2 regions of the Lysinibacillus sp. CTST325 genome follow, and region 2 is predicted to be linked to the other one. Evidence: riboswitches for the same ligand, from Rfam matches in the RefSeq annotation. Region 2 holds a riboswitch; the other holds the start of a gene.
What was found. Region 2 has a riboswitch for S-adenosylmethionine ahead of ACYQ73_RS13025 (MetQ/NlpA family ABC transporter substrate-binding protein). Riboswitches for the same ligand answer to the same signal wherever they lie in the genome.
Positions count from the first base shown of each region.

Region 1 (6,034 bases), on a different contig from region 2:
AAAGTTATGCCACTGCTAACATTAAAGGTTTTACCACCATTTTTAGCTGGCATTGTTTTAGCAGCTCCAATGGCAGCAACAATGTCTACAGTCAACGCGCTACTTATGCTTGTAAGCTCAACAGTAGTGAAAGATATTTACTTAAATTATATAAAACCAACAGCGAATGATACTGAAATTAAGCGTGCAAGCTTTCTTGTTACGGCAGTGATCGGTTTAGCCGTTATCATCTTTGCGCTAAATCCACCAGATTTATTAGTATGGCTTAATTTATTTGCTTTTGGTGGACTGGAAGCAGTCTTTATTTGGACCGTCGTATTAGGACTATATTGGAAAAAAGCCAATAAGTATGGTGCGATTGCGTCAATGATTTCGGGTATGATCCTTTATATCATCATTGATCGTTTTTATCCTTCAGTCTTTGGGATGCATACTGTGACAATTCCAATTGCCGCTTCCTTATTGATATTTATTATTGTTAGCATATTAACTAGTCATAAATTTAAAGATGGAAAGTTGTTTATTTAATTTATAAAGAGGCTGGGACAAATGTGTTTCAGCCAACAAAAATACCGAACTATCCAATGAAACTCTCATGAAGTGTTTCGGAATATTTCGGTTTTTCTATTTATCGTGTTTTGTTAATTTAGAGATTATTCGGCTTTATGAAGGAACCATTTGGTTATGTCCCAGCCTCTTTATTATTTAGACAAGAAGCAACGGATAGACTGTCCAAAATCGTGGATAGAACGTTCGAAATCGCGGATAGAATCATCAAAATCGTGGATAGTGCCTCTGGATTGATGGATAAAGCCTCCAAAGTGACGGATAGACCCTCCGGAGCGACGGAAGGAATCGCTGAAGCGACGGATGAAACCTTCGAAGTGAAGGAAAGAACCACTGAAACGACGGATAGAACTTGAAGCGACGGAAGGACCCTCCGGAGCGACGGAAAGAATCACTGAAGCGACGGATAAAACCTCCAAAGTGACGGAAAGAATCACTGAAACGACGGATAGAACTTGAAGTGACGGATAGACCCTCCGGAGCGACGGAAGGAATCGCTGAAGCGACGGATGAAACCTTCGAAGTGACGGAAAGAACCACTGAAACGACGGATAGAACCACTGAAACGACGGATAGAACTTGAAGCGACGGAAAGAATCACTGAAGCGACGGAAGGACCCTCCGGAGCGACGGATAGAACTTGAAGTGAAGGAAAGAACCTCCGAAGCGACGGATGAAACCTTCGAAGTGACGGGAAGAAACACTGAAACGACGGATAGAACTTGAAGCGACGGAAGGACCCTCCGGAGCGACGGAAAGAATCACTGAAGCGACGGATGAAACCTCCAAAGTGACGGAAAGAATCACTGAAACGACGGATAGAACTTGAAGTGAAGGAAAGACCCTCCGGAGCGACGGAAGGAATCGCTGAAGCGACGGATGAAACCTTCGAAGTGAAGGAAAGAATCACTGAAACGACGGAAAGCCCCTCCGAAATGATGAATAGAACGTCCGAAATCGTGGATTGAACCCCAAAAAATCGTGGATGAAACCTCTGAAATGACGAATAGCCTCTCCAAAATAAAGGAATAGAAGCCAAAGTTTTGTCGACAAGCAAAGACGCCGTAGAACTAGATATCTACGGCGTTTTTTATGTAATCATAAGCATTTTTAGTTAACAAAGTAATCGTTACGATAATAAATAATACGCGAACAAAGCCGCTCCCTTTTTTAATTGCCATACGTGAGCCTACCATTGCACCAGCAATTTGAGCGATACCCATGAGTAAACCATAAGCATAATGAATCTGACCTAAGTAGGCGAACATTAAAAGTCCGGCAAAATTACTTGCTAAGTTTAAAAATTTCGCATTTCCTGCTGCCTTTAAGAAATCGAAGCCGACTAATAAAAAGCTAAAGATTAAAAATGAGCCAGTTCCTGGACCAAGAAACCCATCATAAAACCCAATGGTAAATAACAACAGCATGAATAGGACTAAGTGCGTAAACTTTAAATTTTTGACTGCAGCTACTGAACCCCAATCTTTTTTAAAGATTGTATAGACAGCAACAGCAGCAAGCATTATAAGCATGAGTGGTTTTAGTAATTCAGGATTGATTAAATGGACAGTCCAAGCCCCAAAAAGTGATCCTATAAAGGCTAGGGGAAAGTATTTGATAACTGACCGAATTTCTAGCTGACCAGAACGATAAAAAGAAATGGTTGATGTCAAAGAACCCATGGTGCCGGCAAGTTTATTAGTTGCTACGGCTGCTGCTGGATTTAAACCAGCAAACATAAGGGCAGGTAATGCGATTAAGCCACCACCGCCAACGACCGCATCCACAAAGGCGGCTAAAAATCCAAAAGATATTAATAATATGACTACATTTAAATCTACTTCAAATAGCATGTTTACACCTCTTTAGATAGTTACTACTGAAATAGTAACTAAATTTCACGAGGCTGTAAAGACTAATTTTTTTGTTGGCTTATCATCATAGCCTTAACTTATAATAAAGGAAACGGAGGGATCGAATGGTTGAATTAATCGCCCAATTAAAAGAACTGGGATTCACAGAATATGAAGCAAAGGCCTATACTGCACTCGTCCAAAATAGTCATGTTAGTGCTTATCAAGTAAGTAAAAACTCCGGTATCCCTCGTGCAAGAATATACGACATACTTGATGTACTTGTTGAAAAAGGGTTAGTACTGAAAGAAGAAACGGCAGATCAAACGACATACTCTTCCATACCTGTCGCTGTGTTTTTACAACAAATTCAGCAACGCTGGCAATCTAACTTCTCGTCGATTAGTGATCGATTAGAAAAGTTGGAGGTAAATGAGCAGGAAGCGGAGCATAAGGTTGTCACGTTAAAAGGAAAAGAGGCAATCGTCAATTATTGTCAGTCTTTATTAAAAAAAGCGGAGAAAAAAGTCTTATTATCCATGTGGGAAGATATGTATGAAGAATTGCGGGAAGATATACATGAGGTAGCGAAGCATATCCCTGTTCATGGAATTACCTTGTATGTGGAGGACCATTTAGCTTCCGTTGACCAACACCGTATCACTCGCTATACGAGGAATGCGTCTACACCTCATTGGTTTATTTTATCGGTAGATGGCAAGCAAATGATTTATGGTCACTCTCCTTCAAATCAGGAAACGGCTTTTATTACCAATGATCCTGTTCATATCTATTTATTAGAGGATTATGTATGGCATGACGTGCTTGTTAACCGCCTTTTAAAGCGCGATGATACGGAGCTTGAGGAATGGATTACTAAAGAACGTAAAGCATTTTTCTTAGAATGAAAGTATTGAAAAAGAATCTGCAAGCCGTCATGTACATTACAGAAGGCGAGCAGATTCTTTTTTCGTTACATATTAATAAAATACTTTATCAACATTGTATTTAGCGCGGAATGAATTGATCGCGTACGTTTCGTAAATTTCACGTTCCATTGGATCTTCCACTTCATACACTTCAATTTTGAAAATTTCATCACGATGATTTTTCATTGGTGACACATTGTCCTCAAAATGCTTTTTAATACGTTGACGAATTTTACGTGCTTTACCTACAAATAATAGTTCGTTCTGTTCATTGTAGAATAAGAAAATACCACCGTTTTCACGAGTGATTTTATGGAAGTCGATAAAACCATGGTATGGTGTGATTGGCACATCTCCAGGCTTTAAATCTTGTTCGCGTTGGCGAATTACTAAATCTGGTTTTGGAAATTCAATTTTAATCAAACTATTCACGTTCCTCTCTGTTACTAAAGGTATATGTTAACATAAGTACAGCATGTTTACCATCAAATAATGAATGTAAACATTCAAGATTAGTGTTAAACAAATTACATAATGACATGCATGATTAATAACAAAATATTCTATGTATTATTGATATTCTTAATTGTTCATGTTACAATTCTTTTTAATTAAATAATCTTATCATGAGAAGTTGAGGGATTTGGCCCGATGACACTTCAGCAACCTCTAACGAGAGTTAGAAAGGTGCTAATTCCAGCAAAGGATTTGTCCTTTGAGAGATAAGAGTGAACGTGGAAAAATCCTTCTCATTCTATCTCATATGGAATGTGGGGGATTTTTTAATTTTATCGTTTGACATAATGAACTTTGCGCAGGGCCCGTGCATTGATTAATTGATTTTAACAGAGAGAAATAAAAGAGAGGGGAATGCAAGATGCCAATTAATATTCCGAAAAACTTACCAGCTGGAGAACATTTACGTGAGGAAAAAATCTTCGTCATGGAAGAAGATAGAGCAAAAACTCAACAAATTCGTCCGTTAAATATATTAATTTTTAACTTAATGCCAGAAAAAGAAAAAACAGAACTGCAATTACTTCGTTTATTGGGGAATACACCTTTACAAGTAAATATTACATTTTTAAATACTGCTACACATGAATCGAAAAATGTCAGTAAATCACATTTACAGTTATTTTACACGACCTTCAATCAAATTCGTCATCGCCGCTATGACGGCATGATTATTACGGGTGCACCAGTAGAAAAAATGGAATTTGAAGAAGTGAACTACTGGCAGGAAATTTCAGAAATTATGGATTGGTCCAAGACAAACGTAACATCTGTTTTACATATATGTTGGGGTGCACAGGCGGCGTTATACCATCATTACGGTATCGGTAAAATTGGGCTTCCTGCTAAATGCTCAGGTGTGTATTCTCATGTCATTACGGATTTAACAGTGGATTTAGTTCGTGGCTTTAGTGATTTATTTACGGCACCACATTCACGTTATACATCCGTATCAATTGATGAAGTACTTAGCCATCCTGATTTACGATTACTATCGTATTCTGAAGATGCTGGTGTTTTTATTGTGCAATCTAAGGATAATAAAAACATTATGATTACGGGTCATCTCGAATATGATGCAACGACTTTAGCTGATGAGTATAGTCGTGATGTTGCGAAAGGATTAGATATTGATGTCCCTGTGAATTACTTCCCACAAGATAATCCAGCAAATGAACCGATTAATTCATGGCGTGCCCATACACATTTATTATTCTCGAATTGGTTGAACTACTATGTTTACCAAGAAACACCATACGAATGGGATTTTGTTGATGAAATTGAATATCATATTTAATATCTCAAATAAAAATGATGACCTTGTTATTACAGGGTCGTCATTTTTTTCGCATTTAAGCTGTTAATTTTCTGATGAATTGTTATTTTTATCACTGTTTGGAGTATTGCCGGTATCGCTATCATTTTGTGTAGTATTGCTACTACTATCAATTTGAGAAGAATTATCGTTATTACTAGTACTTTCATTTTGAGTAGCATTACCGGTGTTGCTACTACTTGCATTTTGAGAAGAATTGCTATTACTATCAATTTGAGAAGAATTATCGTTATTACTATTACTTGTACTTTGAGTAGCATTTCCGGTATTGTCGCTACTTACATTTTGAGAAGAATTATCGTTATTACTATTACTAGTACTTTGAGTAGCATTTCCGGTATTGTCGCTACTTACATTTTGAGAAGAATTATCGTTATTACTATTACTTGTACTTTGAGTAGCATTTCCGGTATTGTCGCTACTTACATTTTGAGAAGAATTATCGTAATTACTTTTACTCGTATTTTGAGAAGAATTTCTGGCATCGCTATTACTATCACTTTGAGTAGAATTATCGTTATTACTACTACTTGTACTTTGAGAAGAATTTCCGGTATTGTCGCTACTTACATTTTGAGTACAATTTCCGTTATTATTACTTGCATTTTGAGAAGTATTTCCGGCATTGATACTACTATTAGTTTGAGTAGAATTATTGTTATTACTACTACTTGTACTTTGAGTAGCATTTCCGGTATTACTGCTACTATCACTCTGAGTAGAAGTATCGTTATTATTGCTACCTGCACCTTGTGTAGCATTTCCGTTATTACTACCGCTTTCATTCTGTGTACTACAAGTATTACTTCCTGGATTACCGTTAATTTTGCGAA
Region 1 is NZ_BAAFHO010000002.1:169,070-175,103, forward strand. Features, by position in the region: gene panF (sodium/pantothenate symporter) at 1-528, shown strand, start outside; gene ACYQ73_RS06275 (hypothetical protein) at 702-1,004, opposite strand; gene ACYQ73_RS06280 (hypothetical protein) at 1,001-1,606, opposite strand; gene ACYQ73_RS06285 (TSUP family transporter) at 1,638-2,420, opposite strand; gene ACYQ73_RS06290 (TrmB family transcriptional regulator) at 2,546-3,328, shown strand; gene ACYQ73_RS06295 (nucleotide excision repair endonuclease) at 3,401-3,772, opposite strand; SAM riboswitch class I at 3,968-4,078, shown strand; gene metA (homoserine O-acetyltransferase MetA) at 4,227-5,162, shown strand; gene ACYQ73_RS06305 (GerAB/ArcD/ProY family transporter) at 5,226-6,034, opposite strand, start outside.
Region 1: another riboswitch for S-adenosylmethionine. It lies ahead of metA (homoserine O-acetyltransferase MetA); the one in region 2 lies ahead of ACYQ73_RS13025 (MetQ/NlpA family ABC transporter substrate-binding protein).

Region 2 (6,034 bases):
ACGTTTTGAAAGCTGTTTGCTCACGATACTTTCTTTTGATAATTTTTCACACCAGTAAGGTCCTAGCGCACCATGAGTGGAACCATTTACATGATCCTCATCAATGCCTTGTGCTGGAGAAAAAAATCTTGAGACAATATCAATCCCCTCATCCATAGAACGGCTTGTAATACAAACACCACGTACAGGGAACTGTTTCATCGCAGAAAAATCAGCTTTGAAATCCGCAATATACTCTTCGTGACGTAGCTCCACGATATAATCCAATTCTGTTTTCCCTACATATGTTGGTTTCACACCAAGCCATTCTTCAAGCTCCACAGGACATTCAATCTCTTCTAATCGGTACTTTTGAATTGTTATTTCAACTAGTTCATTCAACCAATTTGCTTGCAAAGGGCCACTTACAGTCTGGAATGTAATTGAAGAATTGACGGGTACAATTCCTTGTTTCCAGAGTAAAAAAGCGCTAGCGATTGTTCCATGTCCACAAATCGGTATTTCCTTTGCTGGCGTAAACCATCTAAGAAAAAAATCATGATCCTTCTTTTGGACAAAAGCTGTTGTTGGCACGGGAATCTCCTGAGCAATTTTCTGCATAATTGACTCAGGTATGGTTGAATCAAGTAAACAGACTGCTGCGGGATTTCCCTTGTAAAGCTCTGTAGTAAAAGCATTGATGATAAAATACGAGACTTTGTTCAATTTTCCTCACCTCATATATTATTAGGCTCTAGACAATTAGTAAAAAAAGTAATACTATTTGCATCATATCTTTAATAATTATTATATTCTGAAAAAGGTGGACGTGCATGGAATTCTCAAAAAAACTACAGCAACTCCCAACTCAATTTTTTGCAGCACTTGTGCAAAAAGTAAACGCTGCTCTTGCTGAAGGGCGTGATGTTATCAATCTTGGTCAAGGTAATCCAGATCAACCCACTCCTTCACACATTATTAAAGCATTACAGGAGGCGGCAGAAAATCCTCAAAATCATAAATACCCTCCATTTCGTGGCATAGCAGAATTACGCCAAGCAGCCGCAAGCTTCTACAAACGTGAATACAATGTTGACATTGACCCTGAAACAGAGGTAGCTATTCTCGGTGGTACGAAAATTGGTCTTGTTGAGCTACCATTAGCCGTTTTAAACCCCGGTGATACAATGCTATTACCTGATCCTGGATATCCAGATTACTTATCAGGTGTCGTATTAGGTGATGTTAATTTTGAAGTTATGCCTCTTTTTGCAGAAAATCATTTCCTGCCTGATTATAATGCTTTATCCGATGAAGTAAAAGAAAAGGCGAAGATGCTTTACTTGAATTACCCGAATAACCCAACTGGTGGCACTGCAACACTTGAATTTTTCGAGGAAACAGTACGCTTTGCAAAAGAGCACAACATTATCGTAGCACATGATTTTGCCTACGGAGCGATTGGATTTGACGGCAATAAACCTATCAGCTTCCTGCAAGCTGATGGTGCAAAAGATATCGGTATCGAAATGTATACATTATCCAAAACGTATAATATGGCAGGCTGGCGCATTGGTTTTGCAGTTGGTAACCCCGATATTGTTGCAGCCATTAATCTTATTCAAGATCATCTATTTTGTAGTCAATTTCCTGCCGTGCAACAAGCCGCGGCAATTGCACTTACCGCTTCCCAGAGTTGCGCGGATACGCTAAGAGCGACTTATGAGCGTCGACGAAACGTCCTGATCGAGGAAGCGCAGCGAATTGGTTGGCAAGTAACAGCACCGAGAGGCTCTTTCTTTGCATGGCTCCCTGTTCCATTAGGTTTTACGAGTGAACAATTTGCCGATTTATTGCTCGACAAAGCTGATATTGCAGTAGCTGCAGGCAATGGCTTCGGTCAATATGGTGAAGGCTATGTGCGGGTTGGTTTACTTGTTAGCGAAGACCGCTTACGTGAAGCAATCAGCAGAATTGAAAAATTAAACTTATTTAGCTCCTGAACATTTCAATCCCCTACCTGAAAAACTGTTCCATTAGCTCAAACTTGCTACGGGGACAGTTTTTTCTCTCTCTTGCATACTCCACCCCTTATTCTAGCGGATTCTTTCGCAACTAAATATTATAACAAAATAAAAAATTTTAAAAATTCAATTGACTTACTATATCCTATAATTTATATTAGTTCTATCGGATTTACAAAAAAAATATTATAAATCTCTTATCAAGAGTAGCTGAGGGACTGGCCCTATGAAGCTCGGCAACCTCCTTTTTTAAGGAAGGTGCTAAATCCTGCAAACGATTATCGTTTGAAAGATAAGAGAGGACGTTTTTTCATGAGCCTCTCTTAATTTTTTAGGAGAGTTTTTTTTATTTTCAAAAACCGATAAAAAAACTTTGGAGGTATGTTTCATGAAAAAGAAAAATAAAATTTTATTAGGTTTAGCAAGTCTCACATTAGTAGCAGCATTAGTAGGCTGTGGTACTAAAGAAAATAGTAAGGATAGTCAAAGTAAGGCTATTAATGAAAATAAGATTGTAGTAGGTGTAACTTCGGGTCCACACGAACAAATTGCTGAGGTTGTAGCGAAAGTTGCCAAAGAAAAAGGCTTAGAGGTAGAAGTAAAATCTTTCTCTGATTATGTTTTACCAAATACATCGTTAGCAGAGGGCGATCTTGATGTAAACAGTTATCAACACAAGCCATTCCTCGAGACATTTAACAAAGATCACAATACAGATTTAGTGCCCGTTGGAAAAACTATTTTAAATCCTTTAGGTATTTACTCTGAGAAATATAAATCATTCGATGACGTTCCTGATGGTGCAACGTTCGGATTACCAAATGATCCAACAAACGGGGCTCGTGCCCTATTTGTCCTTCAAGAGGCAGGCTATATTAAATTAAAAGACGGTGCAGACTTAACAGCATCTATTCGCGATGTGGAAGAAAACAAAAAGAATTTGAAATTCATTGAATTAGAGGCTGCACAAATTCCAAAACAGCTTAGTGAAGTAGATGTAGCAGCTATTAATACAAACTTCGCTCTCGATGCTGGCATTAATCCTAAAAAAGACTCCATTCTTTTAGAATCTACGGACTCTCCATATGTGAATTACATTGTAGTACGTGCTGAAAACAAAGATGACCCAACGATCAAAAAATTTGTTGAAGCTTATCAATCCGATGAAGTACGCAAATTTATTGAAGAAAAATTCCAAGGCTCTGTAATTCCAAGCTGGTAAGTGACGATTAAGTATCTTTCATAAAATCAAGAATCTGCGAGGCTCCTACAGGAAAGCTAGCAGATTCTTGCTTTATAGAAGGACTTAGAAAGGAGATATCACAGTATGATTCAACTAGAAAATATAACAAAAGAATTTAAAACTAAAAATGGTATCGTTAAAGCAGTAGATGGTATTAACCTGCATGTCAAAAAAGGTGAAATTCATGGGGTTATTGGCTACAGTGGTGCAGGAAAAAGTACCCTTATTCGCTGCGTTAATTTATTAGAACGTCCAACAACAGGAAAGGTATTGATCGATCATGTGGATATTACTTCCCTTTCTCTAAACGACCTTCGCAAAACTCGTCAAAAAATCGGGATGATCTTCCAGCATTTTAACCTTTTAAAAACAGCGACCGTATACAATAATATCTCGGTACCATTAAAGCTTCTAGGCTATAACGACTCTGAAGTAAAAAAACGTGTTGCAAAATATGCAGAAATTGTTGGCCTAACAGAGAAATTAGATAGTTATCCTAGCCAGCTTTCAGGTGGTCAAAAACAACGTGTCGCTATTGCACGCGCCCTTGCCCAAGAACCTGAGATTTTGCTCAGTGATGAAGCGACAAGTGCACTCGACCCTGAAACAACTGACGCCATTCTTGAGCTTCTCTTGAAAATTAATCGCGAGATGGGCATCACTATTTTACTCATTACACATGAAATGAATGTTATTCAAAAAATTTGCGACGATGTATCCGTTCTTGAATCAGGAGCGGTTGTGGAATACGGCTCTGCTATAGACCTATTTTCAAAGCCTCAGCATCCAACGACACGAAAGTTTTTAAATACCATTTCTCAACGTAATTTATCCCCTTCCCTTATCGAGCAATTAAATGTTTCTGGAAGTGTTATTCGTTTAACTTTCCTTGGTGAAAGTACAGGAAAACCATTACTAGCAGAAGTGAGTAAAGTTTATGATGTTCAACCAAATATTTTATCAGCCAATATCATTGAATTAAAAAACGGCATTGTCGGTAATATTGTCGTGCATCTACACGGTGAAGCACATATCGTAGAAAAAGCACTTAAATATTTTACAGAAAACGGAGTAAGTGTCGAGGAATTAGGAGGTGGATTAAATGAATAGTATTCAAAGCTTCTTTGCAGATTGGTCAGATGTTATTGGGAAATCCATTATCGAAACCTTCCAAATGGTCGGAATTTCACTATTCTTTTCTATTTTAATTGGGATTCCGTTAGGGCTTTTAATCGTTTTAACTCGCCCGGGGCAATCGTTTGAAAATAAATTTCTCTACCAATTTTTCAATTTATTTATTAATATTATCCGCTCTGTACCGTTCATTATTTTACTATTCTTCATTTTACCGTTTACGAAGCTAATCGTCGGCACAACTATCGGTGTAAAAGGTGTTATTGTGCCGCTTGTTGTTTATACAGCGCCTTATATTGCGCGCCTTATGGAAACGGCACTTTTAGAAGTTGATCCAGGTGTTGTAGAAGCTTATACAGCAATGGGCATTAAACGTCGTCATATTATTTGGAATGTCTTATTACGTGAGGCGCGCCCATCCATTATTTTAGGTTTAACGATTGCTACAATCGGTCTTATCGGAGCAACAGCAATGGCCGGAATGGTTGGTGCTGGTGGTTTAGGTGATCTCGCATACCGTTACGGTCATTTACGCTATGAGGTCGATGTGATGTATACGACTGTGTTTATCTTAATTATCCTTGTTCAGAGTATTCAATCAATAGGTAACCGCTTTGCCGTGAAGTTAAAGAAAGATTAGTAGGAGGAATATGATGACAAAGACAACACATAGCGATCTACTATTAAAAAATATTAATGCACAAGCCCCCTTCCCTATTTGCTTTGCAGATTTAGAAAAGGCAGTTGCAGAAAAATTGGAAGCTGGTCCGTTTGGTTACATCCGTTCAGGCGCTGGCGGTGAGCAAACATTACGGAATAACCGTACAGCCTTTGAAAAATACTCTATTATTCCACGTTTTTTACAGGATGTTTCAAGTATTGATACATCAATTGAGCTGTTCGGAAAAGTACATCCAACCCCGTTCATATTTGCTCCTGTTGGCATGAACAGAATGGCGCATGACGAAGGAGAGCTAGCCGTTGCACGTGCAGCTGATCAATTAAAAATCCCTTATATCCAAAGTACCGTTTCAAGCTATGCACTTGAGGATGTGGCACAAACAGCTCCCACTGCTACTAAATGGTTTCAATTATATTGGTCAACAAATGAGGAAATTGCCTATAGCATGGCAGCTCGAGCCGAGGCTGCTGGTTTTGAGGCTATCGTTTTAACTGTAGATACAGTCATGCTCGGCTGGCGCGAAGAAGATGTTCGCAATCAATTTTCACCATTAAAGCTTGGATATGCACGAGGAAACTATATGAATGACCCTGTTTTTACCGCTTCCTTACCAGATGATTCATTTGAGTCATATGTACAAGGCGTGTTACAAAATATATTCCATCCAACATTAAATTGGGACAATGTACGTGAATTAAAGCGCCGTTCGAATCTCCCTATTTTGTTAAAGGGGATCTTACATCCTGAAGACGCAAAACTAGCTATAGAAAACGGCATTGACGGAATTATCGTATCCAACCATGGTGGCCGCCAATTAGATGGCGTAATTAGTTCACTTGATGCACTTCCTGGCATTGTAAAAGCTGTAAATGGACAAATTCCCGTTATTTTAGATAGCGGTGTGTATCGTGGAATGGACGCTCTTAAAGCACTCGCTTTAGGAGCAGATGCTGTTGCCATCGGTCGCCCCTT
Region 2 is NZ_BAAFHO010000004.1:293,138-299,171, forward strand. Features, by position in the region: gene ACYQ73_RS13015 (PhzF family phenazine biosynthesis protein) at 1-705, opposite strand, end outside; gene ACYQ73_RS13020 (aminotransferase class I/II-fold pyridoxal phosphate-dependent enzyme) at 813-1,982, shown strand; SAM riboswitch class I at 2,198-2,302, shown strand; gene ACYQ73_RS13025 (MetQ/NlpA family ABC transporter substrate-binding protein) at 2,392-3,225, shown strand; gene ACYQ73_RS13030 (methionine ABC transporter ATP-binding protein) at 3,331-4,356, shown strand; gene ACYQ73_RS13035 (methionine ABC transporter permease) at 4,349-5,020, shown strand; gene ACYQ73_RS13040 (alpha-hydroxy acid oxidase) at 5,034-6,034, shown strand, end outside.